2 regions of the Pseudoalteromonas sp. CF6-2 genome follow, and region 1 is predicted to be linked to the other one. Evidence: riboswitches for the same ligand, from Rfam matches in the RefSeq annotation. Region 1 holds a riboswitch; the other holds the start of a gene.
What was found. A riboswitch is a leader RNA that binds a small molecule or an ion and turns the genes downstream of it on or off. The one in region 1 is predicted to bind lysine.
Positions count from the first base shown of each region.

Region 2: another riboswitch for lysine. It lies ahead of dapA (4-hydroxy-tetrahydrodipicolinate synthase); the one in region 1 lies ahead of lysC (lysine-sensitive aspartokinase 3).

Region 1 covers NZ_CP091442.1:2,123,266-2,126,880, forward strand. Annotated here, with positions in the region: gene L3Q70_RS09875 (sodium-dependent transporter) at 1-8, opposite strand, end outside; gene L3Q70_RS09880 (4'-phosphopantetheinyl transferase superfamily protein) at 157-897, shown strand; gene lysC (lysine-sensitive aspartokinase 3) at 874-2,253, opposite strand; lysine riboswitch at 2,335-2,507, opposite strand; gene nhaD (sodium:proton antiporter NhaD) at 2,593-3,615, opposite strand, start outside.
Region 2 covers NZ_CP091442.1:211,481-215,095, forward strand. Annotated here, with positions in the region: gene L3Q70_RS01050 (PLP-dependent decarboxylase) at 1-699, opposite strand, end outside; gene L3Q70_RS01055 (2,3,4,5-tetrahydropyridine-2,6-dicarboxylate N-succinyltransferase) at 699-1,439, opposite strand; gene dapA (4-hydroxy-tetrahydrodipicolinate synthase) at 1,454-2,338, opposite strand; lysine riboswitch at 2,476-2,672, opposite strand; gene L3Q70_RS01065 (DNA-3-methyladenine glycosylase I) at 2,855-3,550, shown strand; gene L3Q70_RS01070 (protein adenylyltransferase SelO family protein) at 3,559-3,615, shown strand, end outside.

The DNA.
Region 1 (3,615 bases):
TGTGCCATACATCTACATTTCTGTTATTATTTTTCCTCATTAAACCATAATTACAGTCAACTGCGTAAACAATTTGCGTTTGTTCGTGCCCATACAAGAGCATTTGCTGTAAAAATAAACAAATCTAATTGTAGGGTTTCGTAAAAGCCACAAACCATGAGCAGTCACTATTTTTCTAACACCTTAAAAATTGATTCAGGGCTAAGTTCAACTGATAAACAAGTTGTACTTATGGATGCTTCACGTATCAATATCAGCTCCCTGCCCATTGAAAGGTTACTCAGTGAATTCGAGCTTAGTGTACTTACAAAGCGCAAAATGCCAGCCGCTAAGCAAGAGTATATTGCCACGCGCTTAGTGCTTAAGTATTTATTAAAACGCAGCAATCCTTTACTTAAAAACACACCACTTTGCGCAATTTCGAGCCAATTTGATGACGTAGACAACAAATTGAAGCTTCACTCGCCTTTAAGTGAACCAATTTGGGCTTGCTTATCACATTCCCGTGGTTTTATTGGTGCAGCGCTTAACCCCGAGCAAGATCAATTTGGTTTTGATATCGAACACTGTTCGAAAACACGCCCTTTTGTGAAGCTCGCCAAACATTTTTACGATCGCAATGAAGTTAATTTAATAAGTGGCTTTAGCGATATAAATGAGCAAGCTGGATGTTTTTTTAGAATTTGGACACTAAAAGAAGCGCTTGCCAAAGCAACATCGCAACCTATCGCTAAACTTTTGAGCCCGAATGTGTTTACTGAAATCGAAAAACATAACCTCACGGTCTCAAGTAACACACTGAATGATTTTGACATAAGCGTGGTGGCACAAAAAAGCACTGACTGGCAGTGCTCTTTTATTAACTTTAACGACCTATGCCGCGACTTGGCTTTCTAATAATCGACTATGAATAGCTTGAACAACAAGGTCAGACTCGCTCTGCTCCACCAAAAAGCACAGGTTATGTTTACTTGCACCATGACAAATTAAACGAATATTAAAATCACTCAATACTTGCATTAAGTTGGTCTCTTGTTGTCGCAGTTGAATCTCAGAGCCAATTAGAGCCACCAGCGTTAAGTTATTCTCAACCGACACATGACAAAACTCAGAAAGCTTATCTAAACAAGCTTGATCCAGCTCAGGACGTGATGCATTCGGTGCGTTATCTAACGTGATTGCAACACTGATCTCTGAGGTAGTAACCAAATCAACCGAAATATTAAATTCACTTAAGATAGTAAATACACGCGCTAAGAAACCACTCGCAAGAAGCATTTCTGGGCTTTTAACCGTTAAAAGAATTTGGTTTTTACGCTGCGTGACTGCTCGGATACCTGGCTGCTCTGACTTTTCTTTTTCAATCCATGTGCCGCCTAATTGTGGCTCACGGCTCGAACCAACAAACACACTAATATGGCTGCGGCTTGCCGGTAAAATAGTAGCTGGATGCAGCACTTTTGCCCCAAAGGTAGCCATTTCAGCGGCTTCATCAAAGCTAAGCCTTGCAATAGGTGTAGCTTTTACACATAAACGCGGATCAGTACTGAAAATACCCACCACATCCGTCCAAATATGCACACTCTTTGCGTTGATTGCTTCAGCCAGTAATGCCGCACTGTAATCTGAGCCGCCACGGCCTAAAGTCGTTGTTTGGTTATATTCATCACTGCCAATAAACCCTTGTGTTACTACAACTTGCTCAGCTAACAATGGCACTAAATGTTTTTTTGCAGCAGCAGCTGTTGCAGCAATGTTTGGAGTGGCTTTAGCGAATTGGCTATCTGTTTTTAATACTTTACGCACATCAAATCGCACCGCATCTAAACCCTGGCCACGCAACACTTGCGTAAATAAATACGATGATAAGCGCTCACCAAAACTTAGCAGCTCGTCTTGCTCTGCCGCTGATTTAACCCCTTCAGTAGCAAGCACCTGAAATGCTCTTAAAGTCTCATTAAAGCCATGAGCTAAATCGGCATCAAGCGATAGCTCAGCTAAAATACTCTCTTGAATAGCAATAACACCCGTGATGTGTTCATCGCGCTCAGCCGCGCTCAAATCACGTTTACACAATGCAACTAAATGGTTAGTAACGCCCGCACTGGCACTAACAGCAACAATACGTACTTGATTATCCGCGCATACAATTTCTGCACAGCGGCTCATAGCATCAAAATTAGCTACACTGGTGCCACCAAATTTTGCAACAACGTAATCTGATTTTGTGTTGGCGGCTAATTGGGTATTCATGTCGTCTCCTTTTGTGGAAAACTATCCACAGTAATTCAAGAAGAACTCGGCAAGGGGGTGCTTTGAAAATAAAGAGTAGTCCATGCCAGAAGCTCTCCACCTAATTTGGTGACAGTTTTGAGGATTCAGCCCCATAAACCGAAAAATAACCGTGACGTCCAGCTATTTTTCTCGGCGAGTACTTCCCTCATTAATGGTCATTGGCGTTCGTCACCTCACATTAACTACCTAAGTATCGCACCTCTTCTGAATGTTAAGTTAACACTTGGTTAAAATAACAAAGCCTGCTGTTAAAAGCAGGCTTTGAAAGTTATCGTTTAGACGTCTAGCTGTCAAGTGTTAAATAAAACTTCCCGCTAGGTGTGAGCCATAATAACCCGCTGTATAGGCTATTAATAAATACAGCGACATTTTTAAATAACTCATAAACGTTAATGCTTTGACTTTACTCATCGCAATAATACCCGCGGCAGACCCAATAATAAGCATTGAACCACCAACCCCTGTTGCATAAGTAAATGACAGCCATTGCTGAGGGCTCATAACAATGTCGGCTTTGAGTAATGCAGCTGTTAGTGGCACGTTATCAACCGCAGCCGACAACAAGCCCATTAAGTAATTCGCATACTCAGGAGCCATAAGCTCATATAAATGTGTAAATTGAGATAACACACCCACTTCTTTCAGTGCACCAACTAACAGTAATACCCCAACGAAGAACAACAGTGTGTCGTATTCAATCTCACGAATATAATCGATGATTTTTTTGTTTACGTCTTTTTTGCGCATCAAGAATTGCGCAACCAAAAACATCAGCGATAAACCAAATAAAAAGGTTAATAACGGTGGCACACTATAAAGAACGCTCAAAGTTAAGGTGGCAATAATGGTCGAGAAAAAGATAACCGCAATGGTAATGTCGGTTTTTTCAATACGACGAGCCATTTGCTTTTCAAATACCACATTACCTGACATTCCTGCTGATAACATCACAGCCAGTAATGCGACGCTTGCAAGCGAAGGCACAATAAGTAATAACAAGTTACCAATAGTGACTTTTTCATCGAGGAATATCATTAAGGTCGTTACATCACCTGTAATAAGCGATACCCCACCCGAGTTCACACTAAATACAATTAAGGTGGCATATTTTATTAATTTTTTAGGGTCTAATTTCAGTGACATCACCACCGCAAGCGAGATTAAAGTCGCGGTTATGTTGTCTGAAATCGATGAAAATAAAAACGCAAAACCACCAATCAAAAACATCAGCTTCCGTTCACTGATTTGATTTGGCATAATTTTATGCACAATATTTTGAATAAACCCTTTCGAGTTTAAATAAGCGACAAAGGTCATTGC
Region 2 (3,615 bases), 1.7 Mb from region 1:
ATAAGGGATGCCTAAGCCCCCGCCTAAATCGAGAATATTAAGATTAATATTTAGTGAGTTAGCCAGCTGTTGTAATGGCGAAATCATCGTGCGCCATAACTCGGCGAGTTTGTCAGTGCTCAGCATATTGCCCCATTGGAAAATATGCAGACCGTCAAAGCTAAGAGCTGGGTAATCACTGACCGTGAGAGCTTGCCACTCATCACAGCCCAAACCAAAAGGAGTGAGGCTGTCGCCGCCAAGCGGGTTCTTTTCGCTGTCTGGCCAACGCAGTTGTACACGCAATAGAACTTGCAACTGACAATTTGCTTTCATTGCTTGTTCGTTTAACCAGCGCACTTGGTTAATGCTCTCGGCCACAAAGGTACGTACGCCGCGAGCAATAAAATGTGAAATTTGTTTAGGGCTTTTTGCAGGCCCTGTGTTGAGCACGCGCTCGCTATCGATGCCCTGGGCAAGTACTTGCTCAAGTTCACCTTTACTTGCAACATCAAAATTAAACCCTGCGCTGTCTAAACATTGAATAATGCGAGACAGTGGGTTGGCCTTAACGGCATACCAAAGTTTCACATCGGTTTGCGCAGTCAGTTGATTTAAATGTGCAGTTAATTTATCTAAATCATAGATAAAAAATGGCGTATCAAGATGCGTTGAAACGTGTGCAACCGCTTGCTTGATGGGCGTGCTCAAAAAGCTCATTAACGTAAAACCTCTTCTAACAATAATGATGCATCGCTTTGTTCGTCACGGTATTTCACTATCAGTGCACAAGACATGCTTAGACCTTGCTCGCGAGCCCACGCATTTGAAGCAGGGCGAGAGCCTGGGATCACAATCGCGTTTTCTGGGATCGCTTCACCTTTATCTAGCTGGCGCTCATTCACACAATCGTAGACGGGAATAGTTGCAGATAAGCGCACACCCGGCGCAAGCACAGCACCTTTTTTCACAACCACACCTTCAACAATAACGCAGCCTGCGCCGATGAATGCATCATCTTCAATCACCACTGGGCTGGCACCAATTGGCTCAAGTACGCCACCTAACTGTACTGCTGCACTTAGGTGGACATTTTTACCTACTTGTGCGCATGAGCCCACTAGTGCGTGGCTGTCGACCATCGTGCCTTCATCGATAAAAGCACCAATATTTACATACGCTGGTGGCATGATAATCGTGCCTTTGGCAACGTGTGCGCCACGACGAACACTGCTACCACCTGGTACCATACGCACGCCTGCATCGGCTGCAAAGCCTTGTGGTGCTAAGTTGTGCTTATCAACAAAACCACCTGGGAACTCGGTATTCGTGCCATTTTTGAAAGCGTCTAAAATGCCTTGCTTAACGTCAACATTGGCGTGCCAGTTGCCGTTCTCGTCTTGTGTTGCTGCGCGAACTGCGCCTGATTCTAAGTTGTTTAATAATTCTAACCAGCTCATGATAAAACCTGTTTTTAGTTCCAAGATAAAATTGTGTTGTTTGCGTGGGTGATGCCGTCTGTTTGCTCAAGCTCTAAATGCGTAAGCGGCGGACGTAAATGCGGGGTATTTATTTTACCTTGCAGGTGCATCAGTACTTTTACGGGGATTGGGTTTGCCACAGCGAATAAACTTTGGATTGCTTGCGACCAATCGGTGAATAGATTTGGGTATTGACCACTTAAACTGCGTTTAACAAACTCATGGGTTTGACTCGGCCAAGCATTCGCGGCAACCGACACTAAACCTTTTGCACCAGCTTGAGCAAAATACGGCATAAGTGCATCATCGCCACTGAAAATGGCCAGTGTTGGCGATGCCGTTCTAAAACTTTCAAATTTACTAATGTCGCCACTGGCTTCTTTTAAAGCCCACAGGTTTTTGTGCTCAGCAAGGTTTTTGATCACCTGCGGTGCAATCTCAACTGCGCTTCTTCCAGGTACGTTATACAACATACAAGGGTGATGACTTGCGTTAAGTAGGCTTTCAAACCAATGTGTTTGGCCAACAACCCCAGGTTTTGCATACAGAGGTGAGCCCAGTAGATAGCCATGAATAGGGAGTTGATTGCAGTATTCAACCCAAGCAATTTGTTGCTTAAGGTTCATGCCGCCTACAGCAACCATGAGGGGGACACTCGGTGCTAATTGGCAAACATGCTCAACAATGGCTTGCTGCTCTTTAAGTGAAAGCGCCAGTCCTTCACCGGTACTGCCAAGTAATAAAATGCCGTTATTTGCATCTTGCTGCTCAGCCACCAGTTGTTCAAGGGCCGTGTAATCGACCTCGCCAGATTCAGAAAATGGCGTGACAAGCGCTGTCCATAATGGATAGTCGTTTAAATCAAAATTGTTGATCATCTCTCACGAACTTATAAGGTATTCGAAGAGTTTATGCGGGAACATTTGAATGGAGCCGCATGTCGTCATTCGAACAAGGTATAATTCGAAGAGCGAATGGGCTTAAAATAATAAAGACGCGACGGCCTTATTATACTAAGACCAGAAGCTCTCCACCAAACTAATCAATAGCACTTTGCTATTGTTGGTGACAGTCGCTGGGATTCAGCCCAGTCGCCCGAAATAAGCACCTCACAAACGGTGTTACTTCTCGGCGTTAATTCCCCTCACGTATGATCAACAGAGTCTGTGCTCTTCCCATACGCTACCTGAATAACGCACCTCTTCCAGCCCTTTATGCTCGCTTTAAAGGTTAAAGCCAACATAGTTAAATAGGGTATATTCGGCGATTAAAGCATTTTAGCCATCTAGGTGTCAAGGCGAAGGGTTTGTTTTTAGTGACCGATTTTGCAACATGGTTACGTATAAGCGTGTTTTTACGTACACTTAGCGTTAACCAAATAAATTGGAAAAATGATGGAAAAATTTAACGATATTTATCAACGAGCCGTATCTCGAAAGGGCAGCGAAGACATGCTGCAGACACTGTTATCAAACCCGCTCGATGATACTGATATTGCCAAAATGCATGACGATTTATGGTTAGAAGAGTTCACACGTAAAGTTTTTCAAAGTGGCTTTTATTGGTCTGTTATCAATAACAAGTGGGCAGGTTTTCGCGACGTGTTTTGGGATTTCAGCGTAGAAAAATTGTTGATGATGCCACCGGATATGCTTGAGCAAAAAGCCAGTGACGAGCGCATAGTTCGTAATTTTAAAAAAGTACAAACGATCCCAGAAAACGCATACATGATCCACGAAGTTGCTGAGAAACATGGCAGCTTCAGCCAGTTTATTGCGGATTGGCCAACTGACAATATTATTGGCTTGTGGGCCTATCTTAAAAAACATGGTGCGCGTTTAGGAGGGAATACTGGCCCTTACGCTTTGCGAGCGCTTGGTAAAGATACCTTTTTACTTTCTCGCGATGTAGAAACCTACTTGCGTGCTCACGAGTTGATAGACGGGGGCTTACAAACTAAAAAATCGTTACAAGCAGCGCAAGATTTTTTCAATGAACTACAACAGCAAAGTGGCTATAGCCTGCAAGCACTTAGTCAGCTTGTGGCCTATGGGGTTGGTGATAACCGCGTAGGTGTAGCCACACGTTAAGGACAGCTATGAAACTGCAAACTCGATACACAGATATTAGTGAACTGCTCGCTATTGAAGATATG